Regions from separate parts of the Vibrio sp. THAF190c genome, predicted to be linked through region 1. Evidence: riboswitches for the same ligand, from Rfam matches in the RefSeq annotation. Region 1 holds a riboswitch; the other holds the start of a gene.
The links. Region 1 has a riboswitch for lysine ahead of FIV04_RS09530 (Na+/H+ antiporter NhaC family protein). Riboswitches for the same ligand answer to the same signal wherever they lie in the genome.

Region 1 (9,632 bases):
CGATTTTTAAAATTAATTTAACGCCAATAAAAAAGGGAAGCCGTAGCCTCCCTCTTAAATGTGGTTATTTCACTGATTAGCTCTTGCAAGTTGCCATTTTGCAACGCGAGAAGTAACCCAGTGCAAAACACACACCAACAAATGTTAGCGCTGCTGCTGAGAACGAAAGCGCTACAGAAGCTGTCATACCCAGAACGATGAAGCCTACACATGATACTAGAGCCACAGACAGCGCGTAAGGAAGCTGCGTAGCTACGTGGTCGATGTGGTTACAACGTGCACCGGTTGAAGACAGAATGGTTGTATCTGAGATTGGAGAACAGTGGTCACCAAATACAGAGCCTGCTAGTACCGCACTCAACATCGGCAGCATAAGTGCAAGGTCTGTCGCGCCAGCCATGTCACCCGCGATTGGTAGCATGATGCCGAAGGTACCCCATGATGTACCAGTAGAGAATGCCATCAGACCAGCAAGTAGGAATAGAATCACTGGTAGCCAGTGGTAATCAATGTTGCCCGTTGCTAGCGAAGATAGGTAAGTACCTGTTTTCATGTCGCCAATAACTGAACCGATTGTCCATGCGAATACAAGGATCAGGATTGCGCCAAACATTGAGCGAGCACCGATCCACATAGTACGAACGATTTCCGCCATAGGCAGTTTTTGCTTAAACACGGTTGCTAGAGCAACAAGTAGACCTAAGATACCACCGTAAACAAGAGACTTACCTACATCTGTGTTTTCAAACGCACCAAGTAAGTTGAACGCTTGGCCGTCAGCAGCCAGTGCCGCGCCACCGGTGTATAGCATCGCTGCTACTGTCGCCACGATAAGCGATACGATAGGCATAATTAGATCAGACACTGAACCGTTTTGGCTCTCTTCAATGTCTAGCTCTTCATTTAGGTCGTGAGCTTGTTGGCTGTCATTGTCGCCTTCAAAACCACGGCCTTGAGATGCTTCAATTTCGTGGTCACGCATTTTGCCTACATCAAGACCAAACCACGCCACTGCAAATACCATGAGTAGTGCAAACACTGCGTAGAAGTTCATTGGGATAAGACGGATGTATGCGCCTAGTGCCGAGTACTCAGTCATACCATGAGTCACAAGAATGCCACCGATGATAGTCATGATGTACGCACCCCAGCTTGATGCTGGCATGATCACACACATTGGAGCAGCAGTTGAATCTAAGATATAAGCAAGCTTAGCGCGAGATACATAGAAACGGTCTGTTACAGGACGAGAGATCGCACCAACGGCTAGGCTGTTGAAGTAATCATCAACAAAGATGAATACACCCAAGAATGCAGCTAATAGTTTAGAACCACGTTTGCTCTTAACACGAGACTGTGCCCATTCAGCAAACGCACGAGTACCACCAGATAGCGTTAGCAACGCCGTCATCATACCCAAAAGAAGAAGGAACCCGACAATACTCATGTTCCAAGTGTTAATACCGCCGTCTTCAATGAAAACACCCGATACCTTAGTAGCAACATAGCTCGCGGCATTACCAACTGAATAATCAGCCAGTAGAATAGCGCCCATTACAATACCGACACCAAGAGAAACTAAAACACGACGAGTCACAATAGCAAGGCTCAATGCCACCAGTGGCGGGAGCAATGATAAAGGCGATGTTGCAAAATCTATTAAATTCATGATCTTCAAAAACCAGTTTATTTTTATTTGGCTAGAGATCTACTGCAGACAAACTCGGTACAGACGACCAAGTTCATGTTGAACTAAGCGAAAGGGAAGTGAACACTTCACCCAACCCTACAGTAGCGCTCCATAGTTTAAAATTAAGACTATGGCAGTGTTGTACCTATTTAGCACAACCCCAGCAAATTGCTTAGATATACAATTTACTTCGGCAATTACACCTTTTGCTCCCATTCATTGGCATCACCCCAATGAGAGTTACTCTTTGCAATTGCACCTCTACGTGCGATAACACTTTTAACTATTGTTAGTTCATTTTAACAACAATTTAACCAGCGCACCGCATCAGGTAGCCGCAATTGTACTCAACAAAAGCAACAATGCAACATATCATTCCGAGAAAACTAACTTTTTTGTTAGTAAAGTAATCAAGGTGCTCACAACATCGCCACACCTACTCCATCAGTCACATATCACATTTATAGAGTAGTATTAGAATTATTATATCTTAAACTTGGGACTCCATCGGTTTTTCTGAAAGTTCCCCTCTTTTTCAATATTTAATTAAGTTTTAATAAAAAATACTGTTTGTTTTCTTTAATACCTCTGTTTATTATTAGGAGGATTAATTAATTTATCTTGATGGGAAATATCATGTCTGAATTAACAAAAACTCTATTAAATATCCGTAGCCTTCGTGCATTCTCACGTGAATTAACTCTTGAGCAACTAGAAGAAGCACTAGATAAACTGACTATTGTTGTACAAGAGCGTCAAGAAGCTGAAGCTGAAGAACGTGCTGCTCGTGCAGAACAAGAAGCAAAACTAGCTGCAATCGCAGATCAAATCGCTAAAGACGGCATTGACGTTGCTGATCTAATTGCTGCTCTTTCTGGTGAGTCAAAAGCAAAAGGCACTAAATCTAAGCGTGCACCACGTCCTGCTAAATACAAATACGTTGATGCAAACGGCGAAGAGAAGACTTGGACTGGTCAAGGTCGTACACCTTCAGCAATCCAACAACAGCTTGATGCTGGTAAATCTCTAGAAGATTTCGCTATCTAATAGTTAGCAATCAAATTCATATAATAAAGGCCTATTTCGATAGGCCTTTATTTTTATCTGAGCAAAACTGCTTGTCTCTTACCAATCTTAAAATGAGCATCTACACTTCTGCCCTTACTTCATGCTACTAGTCCTTAATAGATAACATCCACCTATTGTGGTCATCAGGTACCTCAGTCGAATCAACTCCCTAAACGCTTTACAATATTGTAATGCCACGCCGTTCAATAGAAAGATAACCACGACATTTTGTGGTAGTGCTAAGCTGAAAATCCGCAGACTCACGATAACCCGATTAATTATCTCAAACTCTAAAACTTGTCGATCGTTATACTAAAGTATATATACCTGTGACGGCTGTTCCATTTGGGAACATATTGAATAATAAGCGCGTCAATAACCCACGCTATTGCGTAATTGTCTCATTATTATTATGTATATACACGCACATGATAATCATCGAGACATTATACATGCCATATAATGAGACACTCTTATCAAGTGCCTTTTGGCAAGGTGTTACGTAAATAAATTACGATGAAACTCCCTTACTATTACTTACTTGACTACCGACTATTCGAAAACTGAATGTACCTATCAAATATTAATAGAAATAAAAAAACCTCAAACTAGGTTTGAGGTTTTTAGACAATTCAGCTTTTCAATAGTGAGCGATTAACGTTCCCAGTATGCTTCTTCTAAGCTGTCTTCGCGTTCAGGAAGACCGCGAGATAAACGTGGTGAGTGCTGAACTAATACTTCGTAGCTTGCACGGTTTGAATATTTACATACTTGTGAGAACGAAGAGTAAGTTAAAAATGAGTGCTGATGCTTACTTGAATTCGGCACATTCTCTTTATGGTACTTATTTGCAGCCATATCATGTAGCAACGCAGATAACGCAGCATCACCCGCGCCGTTAGTGTTCTTAATTTTCTCAGGGCCGCCCATGTAAGGGGCAATATGCGAGTAAACTTTGATAGGAGATTCACACAACGCTTTATGCGCTGGGCGGCTAAATTCAAAACGGTTGAACTCGGCAATAGAACCCGGTAGCAACGGCAGTGTTGTTTCGCGCTTCGCAGCCTCTTCAGTGTAACCCGCCATAAATAGACCAACAGGACCTGCTGTACATAAAACCAAATCTACCCAATCCAGAGTCTTATCTGATGCAGCTAGAGGATCGCTTTCACCAGTTAGTGCTTCTGCTTCATCTTCATTCATCGCGACGACAGTGACGTGCTGCTTTAAGAAGTCTTTCCAGAATTCAGGATCGTCTTGAATAACGAACTTAGTACCTAGAGTCAGTACCACTGGCACATCGTATTTCTTTGCGTACTCAATCGCTTTCATTGTCGCTTCAGGCATCGGATCGCCTGGCTTACAACGAACAAGGTATGCAGTTAGAACTAATGCAGATGCACTCTTGAAGATTTTCTCTGGAATGCTGTCTGGATTTAGCTGGTTCATTTGACCTTCGCTGATTGCAAAGGTGCGTTCACCATCTTCAGTGATCAAAGCAAAGCAACGACCGATTGCGCCATCTACCCCTTGTAAATGGTTCAGATCCATTCTGCTTGATGTGTTACATAGGTAACGGTAACCGTAGCTGCCGATTTTGATATCTTGGCTCATTACACCTAATAGTGTTGAACGGTCATCCGCTAACACTGAGTAGTTATGTAGCGTGTTACCAATGGTGCCACCAGCGTATTCATTAGTAATCAGACACTGCTCTTTTAGCTCTTGGTATAGAGACTCTGCAGCTTCGTCATTGATAACTAGAGAATGACCTTTACTTAAACCGTACTTTTCAATTAATTCTGAACTCACTTTCGCTTCGATATCCACCAAAGTTTGGTCAATACCAATAATATGAGTGCGAGACATCTTCTTGCTGTTCTGAGATTGGCTCACTAATGGGTCACGAGCATGAACCGGAAAATAGTGCTTTGATTTACGTTGTCCAGGAAATTTCATAAGGCTAGTCTAAGTCAAGGGGAAATAGGGGGCGGATTCTACCGCGCTATATTTAGCGCGGCAATCACTCAAACTATAGCAAACGTTTGCATGGGTATTTTTTTATTCGCCTTCCATAAAGCTTAGATCTGGCAGCATATCCAGATGTTCTGCGTAACGCTTTTGGTTGAATTCAGCGTTGTTCTTCATGACATCAAATACTTCGATTGCAAGTGCACATGCCATCGCTGCAATTGCATCTTCACGAGAGTGCCCGGTCATCATCAAACGCATTAAAGTCTCTTTGACCTTAATCGGTTGTCCGTCTTCTAGCTGATTCTCAATAATCTCAATCAACTGCTCTTCTTGCATAAATTCATCTTGTTCAGACATTTTTTCATCTCAGGTCTTGGATTTTCAGCGACTATGCCACATATAGGTCTGACATCCTAGCGACTCGCTTCGCTTTCATCAGATTCCTAATGAAATACAGCGCACTTCTTGTGCAAAAGAAACTGTGATTCCGGTCTCGGATCTGTCACGTTGTTTCTCTTTCTGTTAGAATCTGCGACCAAGTAATAGTAACGGTGTTTAGACATGTCAGATATCAGCTCTGGAAACAGCCAAAAGAAAGTAATTGTCGGTATGTCCGGCGGTGTAGATTCGTCAGTTTCGGCGTATCTTCTCCAGCAACAAGGCTATCAGGTAGAAGGCCTTTTCATGAAAAACTGGGAAGAAGACGATAACGAAGAGTACTGTACGGCAGCTGAAGATCTTGCGGATGCGCAAGCGGTTTGTGACAAGCTAGGTATCCACCTTCACACCATTAACTTTGCAGCAGAGTACTGGGACAACGTATTCGAATACTTCCTTGCAGAATACAAAGCAGGTCGTACGCCAAACCCAGACATTCTTTGTAACAAAGAAATCAAATTCAAAGCCTTCCTTGAATTTGCGGATGAAGTACTAGACGCAGACTACATTGCAATGGGTCACTATGTTCGTCGTACTTTCCCAACTCAAGAAGAGCTAGATGCAGGTAAAAAGCCAGAAATGCTTCGTGGTCTAGATAGCAATAAAGACCAAAGCTACTTCCTATACACGCTTAGCTCAGACCAAGTTGCGCGCAGCCTATTCCCAGTAGGTGAGTTAGAGAAGCCAGAAGTACGTAAGATCGCTGAAGAGCAAGATCTGATCACTGCAAAGAAGAAAGATTCAACAGGTATCTGTTTCATCGGTGAACGTAAATTTACAGAATTCTTAGGCAAGTACCTACCAGCACAACCAGGTGATATTGAAACACCAGAAGGCAAAGTGATTGGTAAGCACAACGGTCTGATGTACCACACACTAGGTCAGCGTAAAGGCCTGCATATCGGTGGCACTAAAGGCGGCGGTGGCAACGAAGCACCATGGTTCGTTGGCGAAAAAGATCTTAAGCGTAACGTATTGATTGCGGTACAAGGTAAAGACCACCCTCTTCTAAAATCTGAAGGTTTAATTGCGTCGCAACTGCACTGGGTAGACCGCGCACCAATTACTGATGTTTTGAAGTGCACAGTAAAAACTCGTTACCGCCAAACAGATATTCCTTGTACAATCATTCCAATTGACGATGAGAACATCAAGGTTATCTTCGACGAGCCTCAAATTGCAGTGACTCCAGGTCAGTCAGCAGTATTCTATCAAGGCGAAGTTTGTCTTGGTGGCGGCATCATCGAAAAACGCATCTAACTGATCGAACGACAAACGATAGAAGACAACTAGGAGTTACTACGTGGCCAACACACTTTATGACCGTACAATCGCTTTCGCTGGAATCTGCCAAGCAGTCGCTTTGGTTCAACAGGTAGCAAAAGACGGCTATTGTGATAAAGATGCCTTTGAAGCTTCACTCAGTGCGATTTTAAATACCAACCCAGCGAATACTGTGGGCGTATTTGGTCGCGAGTCCAACTTAAAGCTTGGTCTAGAGTGCCTAGTAAAAGGTATCGATAGTACTCCTGCAGGCAGCGACATCACGCGTTACATCATTAGTTTGATGGCACTTGAGCGTAAGCTGTCAGGTCGTAATGATGCAATGTCTCAGCTAGGCGATCGCATCCAAACCGCAGAGCGCCAAGCTGAGCACTTTGATCTTTTTGATGAGCAGATGGTAAGCAACCTAGCGAGTATCTACCTTGACGTGGTAAGCCCGATTGGCCCGCGTATTCAGGTCTCAGGTACACCTTCAGTTCTTCAACAGACATCAAACCAACACAAAGTACGTGCCCTGCTTCTTTCAGGGATCCGCAGTGCCGTTCTTTGGCGTCAAGTAGGAGGCAAACGTCGCCACCTAATCTTCGGACGCAAGAAGATGGTTGAGCAAGCTCAAATCCTCTTAGCAAGAATGTAATACACCAGCTCGCGCACTGTCGCGAGCTTATTCTTTGTACCAAAACAACCCTCACGCAAACGTTTGCGCAATGTGCGTGACAAACTGCAAAGTTACTGGTATAAAGCTCACAAAATTTAGAAACTCAATTCAGGAGAACACCATGGAACTGTCAGCATTGACTGCTGTTTCACCAGTAGACGGCCGTTACGGAAGCAAGACAACTGCACTTCGCAGCATCTTTAGTGAGTTTGGTCTACTAAAGTACCGCTCTATCGTTGAAATTCGTTGGCTACAAAAGCTTGCGGCAACAGACGCAATCGCAGAAGTACCGGCATTCAGTGCAGAAGCAAACAAGTTTCTAGATGAACTAGCAGCAAACTTCTCTGAAGAAGATGCAGCACGCATCAAAGAGATCGAGCGTACGACTAACCACGACGTTAAAGCGGTTGAGTACTTCCTAAAAGAGAAAGTAGCTGGTGTTCCTGAGCTTCACGCTGTAAACGAGTTCATCCACTTTGCATGTACTTCAGAAGACATCAACAACACGTCTCACGCGCTAATGCTGAAAGAAGCTCGTGACGAAGTGATTCTTCCTGAAATCCAAAACATCATCGATGCTATCAAAGCACTTGCTGTTGAGTACCGCGACATCCCTCTTCTATCTCGTACACACGGTCAGCCTGCTTCTCCATCAACAATGGGTAAAGAGATGGCAAACGTGGCGTACCGTATGGAGCGTCAGTACAAGCAAATCGCGAACGTTGAAATCCTTGGTAAGATCAACGGTGCTGTAGGTAACTACAACGCTCACCTTTCTGCTTACCCAGAAGTTGATTGGCACCAGTTCTCTGAAGAGTTCATCACTGAGTCTCTAGGCGTAACGTGGAACCCATACACAACTCAAATCGAACCACACGATTACATCGCTGAACTATTCGATGCAGTTGCACGTTTCAACACAATCCTAATCGACTTCGATCGTGACGTTTGGGGCTACATCGCTCTAGGTCACTTCAAGCAGAAGACTATTGCTGGTGAGATCGGTTCTTCAACTATGCCGCACAAAGTTAACCCAATCGACTTTGAGAACTCTGAAGGTAACCTAGGTCTAGCTAATGCTGTATTCGGCCACCTAGCACAAAAACTGCCTATCTCTCGCTGGCAGCGTGACCTAACTGACTCTACGGTTCTTCGTAACCTAGGTGTTGGTGTTGGCTACGCGATCATCGCATACACTTCTACTCTGAAAGGTATCAGCAAGCTAGAAGTTAACCGCGAAGCACTACTTGCAGAGCTAGACCAAAACTGGGAAGTTCTTGCAGAACCAGTACAAACAGTAATGCGCCGCTACGGTATCGAAAAACCATACGAGAAGCTAAAAGAGCTAACTCGCGGTAAGCGTGTAGACGGCGAAGCAATGCGTAACTTCATCGACGGTCTTGAGCTTCCAGAGCACGAGAAAGCACGTCTGAAAGAGATGACGCCAGCTAACTACATCGGTCAAGCAATCGAGCTGACTGACAAGCTGTAATTCGAGATTCAAATACAATGGTATAAGAAGGCTTCCCTTGTGGAAGCCTTTTTTGTATCTGTTGGTAGTTGCTAACCATGTTCAGTGGCAAACCAAAACTGAATTAATCTATTGATACAGACGTAACCCAAAGCAACCACAAATCAAACAGGTCAAAGTCGTACCGTCACCAATAATCAGAACCATTGATTCGGAAATAAAAAAGGCCTCCCGAAGGAAGCCTTTCAATTACAAATCTCTTTAAGATTACATGTTACGTAGAGATGCAATACGCTTGTCTAGTGGTGGGTGGCTCATTAACAGCTCACTCAGAGACTTCTTACCATTGATACCAAATGCCATCATCGAACCTTCAAGCTGTGGCTCGTGACTTACCTTTAGACGCTCTAGAGCAGCAATCATCTTCTCTTTACCCACTAGGCGCGCTGCACCTGCATCGGCGTGGAACTCACGATGACGGCTGTACCACATTGTGATGAAGCTCGCTAAGAAGCCAAAGATTAGCTCAAGAACCATAGACACGCCGAAGTACACCATCATGTTGCTGCCACCCTCTTCTTCGTTGTCATTAGAAGCAACGATGTTCGCGATGAAGCGAGACAGGAAGATAACGAACGTGTTCACAACGCCTTGCATCAAAGTCATTGTTACCATATCACCGTTTGCGATGTGGCTAACTTCATGAGCAAGTACCGCTTCAGCTTCGTCACGAGTCATGCTGTGCAGCAGACCCGTTGATACCGCAACCAGTGAATCATCGCGTTTAGCGCCGGTAGCAAATGCGTTGATGTCTGGTGAATCATAGATAGCGACGGTTGGCATGCCGATACCTACTTGTTGAGCTTGGCGGCTTACTGTTTCCATCAGCCAATGTTCTGTTTCATTGCGAGGGCTCTCAATCACCATACCGCCAACAGAACGTAGAGCCATTCCTTTTGACATCATCAAAGAAATGAAAGAACCACCGAAACCGAATACGGCAGCCATCACGAGCAATCCTGAAAGGCTGCCAGGCTGCATCCCCGTTA
Region 2 (9,632 bases), 1.5 Mb from region 1:
ATTGGTTTTTACCAAATGGCCAATAACCGAGTCATCAAGTACTCAAAGCTCACTATCGGGCTTCTGATTAGCTGCATTATTCTTACACTGCCAGTCCTATACAGCAACGCAGATCCTTCCGGAGCTTCAGGTCGCTTACTTGGGCTATGGACGGGCTTCGCTTTTTTCGTTCTTCTTCAGCAATTCAAGTTTAGTAACAAACATAAGCAGCGCTTACTGTGGTTCATTGTACTCGCCGTTATGATTCAAGCTCTGTTTGGTTACTTCCAGTACTTTTTCTTAGAAGCCGGCAATATGTTTGGCTACAACACCAAAGCCAACCGCCCTTATGGTATTTTCCAGCAGCCAAATGTGATGGCGAGCTTTCTCGCAACAGGTTTTGTGCTCTCTGCATATCTTCTGGCAAGACAACCAACCAAGTACAACCTTAAGCTGAGCGAGTCGTTTCTACTCTATCTGATGCCAGCGATCACAGCACCACTGCTGATCATCATCGCATCCAGGACGGGTTGGCTGGCTAGTGTATTAAGCTTTGTCCTTATCCTGCCATACCTTTACAAGTTTTCGACCAAGAAGCGTTTTTACGGCTGGTGCGGTTCTGTATTGATCGGACTGATTGCTGGTTTTGCTATCATCAACTTACAAGCAGCCGATAGCCTAGCCAGCAAGCGTACACACTTAGAAAGCCCTCGAGCTTATACTTTTCCGCAAGCCTTAGACATGATGGTAGAAAAGCCATTCTCTGGTTATGGCTATGGTAAATTTGAGTCTGAATATACGCTGTACACAGCACGTCAACATCAACTCAATTCCAATTATCACCCAGGGCTTCCTGCGATGGATCACCCGCACAATGAATTGTTATTTTGGGGTGTTGAGGGGGGAATCGTACCGATCATCGGTATTCTACTTGCAGCAGCTTTGGTCGCAGGTCGGATAACTACGGCCACAAAGGGAACACAGTTAGCTCTGTTCGCTCTGTTTATTCCGATCGTTTTGCACTCACAACTTGAGTACCCGTTTTATCACTCGGCCATTCATTGGATCACCTTTATTGTACTCCTTTATTGGGTTGATCAACGCACTTCCTATCATTACCAAAAGGGATTTAGCGTTATCAGTAAAACCTTATTTAGAGTAATGAGCCTGGTTGTGCCAATTCTTGTCAGCTTCTATATGTTGAGCGCCTTACACACCAATTATGTGCTGACCAAGTTTGAGAAATCACAGCCTAAAAATCCGGATATTCTTAAAGAGGTTTCGAACCCTGTAGTTTGGAAAGATCGTTACGATTGGGATATCTACAGTACTTATCTCAATATCGGACTCTATCAAGAAGATCCGAAGCTGATTCAGCCGTATATCGATTGGTCTTTGAATATCATCAAGTTAAAACCACGACCGGCGTTTTACAACAACCTGATCTTGGCTTACCAAGGCTTAGGGGACGAAAGCAAAGCCGAACAGATTCGCAGCGAAGCGCAATTCCTGTTCCCTAATAGAGATTTTTCAACCGTGCAGTATCAGCGCCCATCACAGGTAAAGTCATCGACATCATCAGCGCAAAGCAGTGCTCAATAGCACCTAATAAAAAGGCGAACGAGATAACCCGTTCGCCTTTCAAATCAATGATACGAAGTATTTACTTCAAAACATCCGCCATAGCTTTCAAACACAAGGCAACATTCTCTTTGCGAGCGCCATAGCCCATTAAGCCAATTCGCCACGCTTTCCCAGCTAATGCGCCAAGACCCGCGCCAATCTCTAGGTTGTACTCTTCAAGCAGTCGTGTTCGAACAGCTGCTTCATCAATTCCTTCAGGGAAATACACCGCGTTCAATTGCGGTAGTCGACTTCCCTCTTCAACCACAAAACTTAGACCAAGAGATTCAAGCCCTGCCTTTAGCTCACGGTGTGCTGATTGATGACGCTCCCAAGCGTTCTCTAACCCTTCATTGCGTAGAATCACCAAGGACTCATGCAAAGCATACAGGCTATTTACCGGCGCAGTATGATGATAGCTACGCTTTCCTTCACCACTCCAGTACCCTAGCACCAAGCTCTGATCTAAGAACCAGCTTTGCACAGGCGATTGACGCGCTTTCATCTTCTCTACCGCTTTTTGAGAAAAAGTCACTGGCGAAAGACCCGGAACGCAAGACAAACACTTCTGACTACCCGAGTAGACGGCGTCTAACTGCCATTCGTCCACCAACAGAGGGACTCCACCCAATGAAGTCACAGCATCCACGATTGTTAGTGCGTTAAAGCGACGAGCAACCTGAGAAATCGCTTCCGCATCTGTAAGGGCACCCGTTGATGTTTCTGCATGAACAAACGCAACAGCAACTGCATCTGGGTGTTCGGACAGTGCCTGCTCTACTTTATCAACGGAGACAGGTTTCCCCCACTCATCGTCAACCAAAATAGCTTCGCCACCACAGCGAACCACGTTTTCACGCATTCGCTCACCGAATACGCCATTACGGCACACAATCACTTTTTCACCGGGTTCAATCAGATTGACGAAACAGGTCTCCATACCTGCACTCCCCGGTGCTGAAACTGCAATCGTAAACTCGTTTTCCGTTTGAAAAGCATACTTTAATAGCTGTTTCACCTCATCCATCATATTGATAAACAAAGGATCTAAATGGCCAATAGTAGGACGGCTCAGTGCCTGTAATACTCGTGGTGAAATATCAGAGGGCCCCGGTCCCATTAGCGTGCGATGAGGAGGAAAAAAGCTTTCAGCGGTGGCGGTTGTGTGCAGGTTCGACATAATTATCCCTTATGTTTATGACATGAACCTTCCACACTAAAGCAAATCCACAACCTCAGCAATTAGTCGAAAGTCTCGAGGTCAAACCAATGTCACAGAATTGTTAAATTTATTTTCACTTTATCTTGAGTTACCGATTGACATTCTTACCGCAAACACGTTCAATAAAACAGCTATCAAGCAGAAGAGGAGCACTGCCCAGGTAGATGTTTTGTGGAACCACATTTCCAATACAGAACATTCAGGGGGAGCAGTGCCGAGGTAACTGAAACATGTCGGGTTTCTGTTATCGGTTAATCGGGCTGAATCCCATTAACTGTCATCATTCCAATATGATGAGGAGCTTCTGAGGTTTACAATTCAAATACACACCTCTCTCTTTGCTCTAAACCCTCTCTTCAAAACATTGGACGTTGGATTACCAACAGTAATTTTTATTTTAGGAAGTCGGGAGATTTATCGTGAGCGCATCTAATGTAGCTGGTTCTTTTAATGTCGCCAAATTCGGTGGGACAAGCGTTGCTAACTTTGAAGCAATGAGTCGCTGTGCAGCCATTATTGAGAATAATCCAAATACCAAGCTTGTTGTCAGCAGTGCGTGTTCAGGCGTCACCAACCTGTTAGTTGAATTAGCTAACGGCGTACAAGACCAAGGCCGCCGCCAAGAGTTAATGAGCCAACTAACAGATATCCATCACGCGATTTTGGATCAACTCGCAGAACCAATGAGTGTCGAGAAAGAGATCCATACGATTCTGGACAATGTTGCGAGTGCTGCAGAAGCTGCATCTTTTCAATCAAGTGCTAAATTAACTGACCACTTAGTGGCATGTGGTGAGCTAATGTCGACTCACCTTTTTGCGCAAATTCTTCGAGAGCGTGGCGTATCTGCAGTCAGATTTGATATCCGTGACGTCCTGCGTACCAATGACGCTTACGGCAAAGCAGAACCTCAACTGGAGCAAATCTCTCAGCTTGCTCAAGAAAAACTGATTCCTTTGTGTCAAGAACGCGTCGTAGTTACCCAAGGGTTTATTGGTGCAGACGATGAAGGTAATACAACCACACTTGGTCGTGGCGGAAGCGACTATTCAGCAGCATTGATTGCAGAATCAGTATTGGCGGCTGGTCTAGAGATTTGGACTGATGTTCCGGGAATCTACACCACAGACCCTCGTATCGCCCCTAAAGCGTCACCAATTCCAGAGATCAGCTTCAGCGAAGCATCTGAAATGGCAAATTTTGGCGCGAAGATCTTGCATCCTTCTACATTAGTGCCAGCACTACGTCATCAGATTCCTGTCTTTGTAGGCTCATCTAAAGAGCCAGAAAAAGGAGGTACTTGGATTCGTCAACAAGTTGAGAGCTCACCACTGTTTAGAGCACTTGCGCTGCGTTGCAATCAAACCATGGTTACACTGCGCAGTGCGAACATGTTCCACGCATACGGCTTCTTGGCGAAAGTATTTGAGATCCTCGCTAAGCATAAGATCTCTGTTGATCTTATTACAACCTCAGAGATCAGTGTCTCTCTGACACTCGATCAAACAGACACTTCTGGTGGTGCTCCGGAATTGCCTGAAGTTGTACGCAAAGAGCTTGAAGAGCTATGTACAGTAGAAGTTGAACACAACCTATGTCTTGTTGCGCTTATTGGTAACAATATGAGTGAGAGCAAGGGCTATGCTAAGCAGGTATTCAGCACTCTTGAAGACTTCAACTTACGCATGATCTGCTACGGAGCGAGTCCACACAACCTTTGTTTCCTAGTGCATGAATCGGTTTCTCGTTCGGCAATTCAGAAACTTCACCAAGAGTTGTTTGAACAAGAGTAAAACCAATCAAATAGATACAAAAAAGGGTTGCGCAATGGCAACCCTTTCTCTTTCTAGTCGATCTTAGTTAATGTTTGGACCTAACCACTTCTCGGCTTCAAGCGAATCCCAACCCTTGCGATCAGCGTAGCTATCTACTTGATCTTGCTGAATCTGAGCAATTGCAAAGTAGCGTGAATCAGGGTGAGAGAAATACCAACCCGATACTGATGCACCTGGCCACATCGCATAACTACTCGTCAAAGACATATCGATCGTCTCTTCCACTTTCAGTAGCTCCCACAATGAGCCTTTTTCAGTATGCTCGGGACATGCAGGATAACCCGGTGCTGGACGAATGCCTTGGTACTTCTCACGAATCAACTCATCATTTGATAGGTTTTCATCGGCGGAGTAACCCCAGATATCTTTACGTACTTGCTCATGTAGGTACTCTGCAAATGCTTCAGCAAGTCGGTCAGCTACTGCTTGGATCATGATGGCGTTGTAGTCATCGCCCGCAGCTTTGTATGCATCAGCAAGCTCACGCTCTCCAATACCACCTGTTACGGCAAAGGCACCGATCCAATCTTTCTTACCAGACTCTTTTGGCGCAATGTAATCAGACAGACAGTAGTTAAAACCTTTTGGCTTTTCTGTTTGCTGACGTAGATTATGAAGAACCTTAGCAACCTCAGTGCGTGATTCGTCAGTGTAAACCTCAATATCGTCGCCAACACTTGCCGCAGGGAACAGCGCACACATACCACGAGCTTTGAGTAAACCCTCACGTTCAACTCGATCAAGAAGGTCATTGGCGTCTTTAAATAGACGTTTTGCCTCCTCGCCCACTTCCTCATGCTCAAGAATTGCAGGGTATTTACCCACTAGTGACCAAGTCATGAAGAACGGAGTCCAGTCAATGTAACGACGCAAAGTCGAAACATCAAAGTCATCATAAACATGCACACCCGGCTTAGCTGGAGCTGGCGGCGTATAGCTTTCCCAATCAATAGCGACTTTATTCGCTCGAGCTTGCTCTAACGTTACAGGCTTAGTGCGAGGTTTTTTACGGTTGTGCTGATCGCGAACACGCTCATAATCCAAATCTAGCTTCTCAACAAATGCAGGACGAAGCTCATCAGATAACAGGGACGTACATACCCCAACCGCTCTTGATGCGTTGTTCACATACACCACAGGGTTCTTGTAGTTCTGTTCAATCTTAACTGCAGTATGCGCCTTGGAAGTTGTTGCACCACCAATCAGCAGTGGCAAGTCGAAATCCAAACGCTCCATCTCTTTAGCTACATGTACCATCTCATCCAGTGATGGAGTGATCAGGCCAGATAGACCGATAATGTCGACATTCTCTTCTTTAGCGACTTTTAGGATCTGTTCGCAAGGAACCATCACTCCAAGGTCAATAATCTCGTAGTTATTACACTGCAGTACCACGCCCACAATGTTCTTACCGATATCGTGAACATCACCTTTTACAGTAGCGAGCAAGATCTTACCGTTTGAAGAACCAGCTTGCTTAGAAGCGTTAATGAAAGGCTCCAAATGTGCAACGGCTTGCTTCATTACACGCGCTGACTTAACTACCTGAGGAAGGAACATCTTACCTTCACCAAACAAATCACCAACCACATTCATACCATCCATTAGAGGGCCTTCAATGACCTCTAGTGGCTTACTGGCATTCAAACGAGCTTCTTCGGTATCTTCGACGATAAACTCAGTAATACCTTTGACAAGTGCATGCTCTAAGCGCTTCTCAACCGCCCAAGTACGCCACTCAAGTGCGGAAGCATCTTCCTCTTTGCCGACACCTTTATTAGCGTATTCCGCAGCGATATCTAGTAGTCTCTCCGTCGAGTCATCACGACGGTTAAGAACAACATCTTCTACCGCTTCACGCAGTTTATCTGGGACGTTATCGTAAATTTCAAGCTGACCAGCATTAACGATACCCATGTCCATACCGTTCTTGAAACAGTGATACAGGAATACCGCGTGAATCGCTTCTCGAACGTAGTTGTTACCACGGAAAGAGAACGATACGTTAGATACACCGCCTGAAATCATCGCATATGGAAGGTCGCGTTTGATGTCTGCTACCGCGTCAATGAAATCAACCGCGTAGTTGTTGTGCTCTTCAATACCTGTTGCCACCGCGAAGATGTTCGGGTCGAAGATAATATCTTCCGGCGGGAAACCAACTTCATTCACCAAGATATTGTATGCGTTAGTACAAATCTCTAGCTTATGCTGACGGGTTTCTGCTTGACCGACTTCGTCAAAAGCCATCACGATAACCGCAGCACCATAACGGCGAATCAGCTTGGCTTGCTCAACAAATTTCTCTTTACCTTCTTTCAAGGAGATCGAGTTAACGATGCCCTTACCTTGAATACATTTCAGGCCGGCTTCGATGACTTCCCATTTCGAGGAGTCGACCATAATAGGCACTTTAGATATCTCAGGTTCAGACGCACATAGATTTAAGAAACGCACCATGCACGCCTCAGCGTCTAGCATGCCTTCGTCCATGTTGATATCGATGATTTGCGCGCCATTCTCAACTTGTTGACGAGCAACTTCCAGAGCTTCGTCATAAAGCTCCTCTTTAATCAAACGCTTAAATCGAGCAGAACCGGTAACGTTGGTACGTTCGCCAACATTAACGAACAATGTGTCTTTTTCGATAGTGAGGGGCTCTAATCCTGATAGACGGCATGAAACAGCTAACTCAGGTAAAGCTCGCGGCTTAACATTGTCGACCACATTAGCCATATGGCGAATATGTTCTGGCGTGGTACCACAACAACCACCGATGAGGTTTAGGAAGCCACTCTCAGCCCACTCTTTTACGTGAGCGGCCATATCTTCAGGAGAGAGATCATATTCACCAAATGCATTAGGAAGACCAGCATTAGGGTGAACTGAGACAAATGTTTCTGAAATGCGAGAAAGCTCATCTACATATGGGCGCAGTTCATCTGGTCCTAGGGCACAGTTTAAGCCAAAGGACAGTGGGCGAACGTGGCGTAATGAATTGTAGAAAGCTTCAGTTGTTTGACCGGAAAGCGTACGACCTGATGCGTCAGTGATAGTACCTGAGATCATAACAGGCAGAGTAATACCTAACTCCTCGAATACGGTATCTACGGCAAATGCACAAGCCTTAGCATTTAGAGTATCGAAGATAGTCTCAATCAGGATCAGGTCAGAACCACCTTTGATCAGCGCTCGGGTTGATTCGGAATAAGCTTCCACTAACTCATCAAAGCTAACATTTCGATAGCCCGGGTCATTTACATCAGGAGAAATCGAACAAGTACGGTTAGTTGGACCAAGCACACCAGCGACATAGCGAGGCTTTTCCGGTGTTTTCGCAGTCCACTCATCAGCGGCTTCACGAGCTAGCTTGGCTGCAGCAAAGTTAATCTCTTCGCTGAGGCTTTCCATATCATAGTCAGCCATCGCAATGGTAGTAGCGTTAAAGGTATTGGTTTCAAGGATGTCTGCGCCAGCTTCTAAGTAAGCTGAATGTATGTCCTTAATAAGCTGAGGTTGAGTGAGTACCAAAAGGTCGTTATTGCCTTTAAGATCACTATGCCAATCAGCAAAGCGCTCTCCTCGATAGTCCTGCTCTTCCAGTTTATAGTTCTGGATCATGGTGCCCATGCCACCATCGATCAATAGAATTCGTTGCTTTAATTGAGCTTCGATCTGTTGCTTTACATTACTTCCCACAGTACAGCCTCATTCCTTTAATTATCACTCCATCCTATCACACATTAAAAAGGAGTCTAGACGTCTAAACGGAGAATTTGATAACTAATCTATGACAAAAAACAGTTTGCTATTTAAGCGATAGAGGACGAAAATTCATGTTCATATTTTGTTACATATCGGAAATCCAATGTCGGTCTACTACACACTTTGCTTTTTATCTGCAGCAGCAATGTTGATAGCGTTTGTAAACAGCAAGATAGGAAAGATGCAAACTACTATCGCCATTACTGCTGGCTCAATGATGCTTTCACTGATTATCCTGATTGCAGGTCAAAACAATTGGTTTCAGCTGTCTGAAATCGCTTCGGACACGGTAGCAAGTATCAATTTCGAAGACTTTCTACTCAAAGGGATTTTAGGCTTCCTACTGTTCGCAGGTGGATTAGGGATTAAACTGCCCAACCTAAAAGATCAAAAGTGGGAAATCACAGTACTCGCATTGGGCGCGACCCTATTTTCGACTTTCTTTATTGGATTTGTGCTTTATGGATTCTGCCAGGTTATCGGCATTCAGTTTGATCTTATCTACTGCTTACTGTTTGGCTCTCTTATTTCACCGACTGACCCAATAGCAGTACTCGCGATCGTTAAAAAACTCGATGCACCAAAACGCATTTCGACCCAAATTGAAGGTGAATCGCTGTTCAATGATGGCTTTGGTCTGGTTATCTTTGTCACCCTATTTACCATTGCATTTGGTACTGAAGCTCCGACGGTAGGTAGCGTAACGATGCTATTTATCCAAGAAGCGATTGGCGGGATTGTTTACGGTTTTGCATTAGGACTCCTGTTCCATTACCTGATTAGTAACACCGACGACCACTCAATGGAGCTGTTACTGACTATCGGTATCCCAACAGCTGGATACGCTTTTGCAGAAGTACTTCATGTATCAGGTCCATTAGCTATGGTGGTATCAGGTATTATGATCGGCAACTGGACTCGCTTTATCGGTTTCTCAAAAGAGAGTGAGGACCACTTAGACCACTTCTGGGAGCTAGTCGATGAGTTCCTAAATGGCGTGCTATTCCTACTGATCGGTATGTCGATGCTACTTTTCGAATTCCACGAAGAAGACTGGATCTTAATGGCTTTCTCTGTGCCGTTAGTGCTAGGGGCTCGCTACCTAAGTGTATTCTTGTCATACATTGGCTTTAAGCGCTTTAGAAGCTACAACCCATGGTCAGTTAAGATTCTTACTTGGGGCGGATTACGTGGTGGTCTAGCTCTCG

Region 2: another riboswitch for lysine. It lies ahead of lysC (lysine-sensitive aspartokinase 3); the one in region 1 lies ahead of FIV04_RS09530 (Na+/H+ antiporter NhaC family protein).

Annotation. Positions count from the first base shown of each region.
Region 1 is NZ_CP045338.1:2,143,009-2,152,640, forward strand. Features, by position in the region: gene FIV04_RS09530 (Na+/H+ antiporter NhaC family protein) at 77-1,669, opposite strand; lysine riboswitch at 1,785-1,962, opposite strand; gene FIV04_RS09535 (H-NS family nucleoid-associated regulatory protein) at 2,327-2,737, shown strand; gene FIV04_RS09540 (inosine/guanosine kinase) at 3,413-4,717, opposite strand; gene FIV04_RS09545 (hypothetical protein) at 4,820-5,089, opposite strand; gene mnmA (tRNA 2-thiouridine(34) synthase MnmA) at 5,294-6,430, shown strand; gene hflD (high frequency lysogenization protein HflD) at 6,474-7,091, shown strand; gene purB (adenylosuccinate lyase) at 7,234-8,604, shown strand; gene htpX (protease HtpX) at 8,851-9,632, opposite strand, start outside.
Region 2 is NZ_CP045338.1:318,092-327,723, reverse strand. Features, by position in the region: gene FIV04_RS01515 (PglL family O-oligosaccharyltransferase) at 1-1,581, shown strand, start outside; gene FIV04_RS01510 (alanine--glyoxylate aminotransferase family protein) at 1,643-2,782, opposite strand; lysine riboswitch at 2,959-3,136, shown strand; gene lysC (lysine-sensitive aspartokinase 3) at 3,319-4,617, shown strand; gene metH (methionine synthase) at 4,681-8,358, opposite strand; gene FIV04_RS01495 (sodium:proton antiporter) at 8,528-9,632, shown strand, end outside.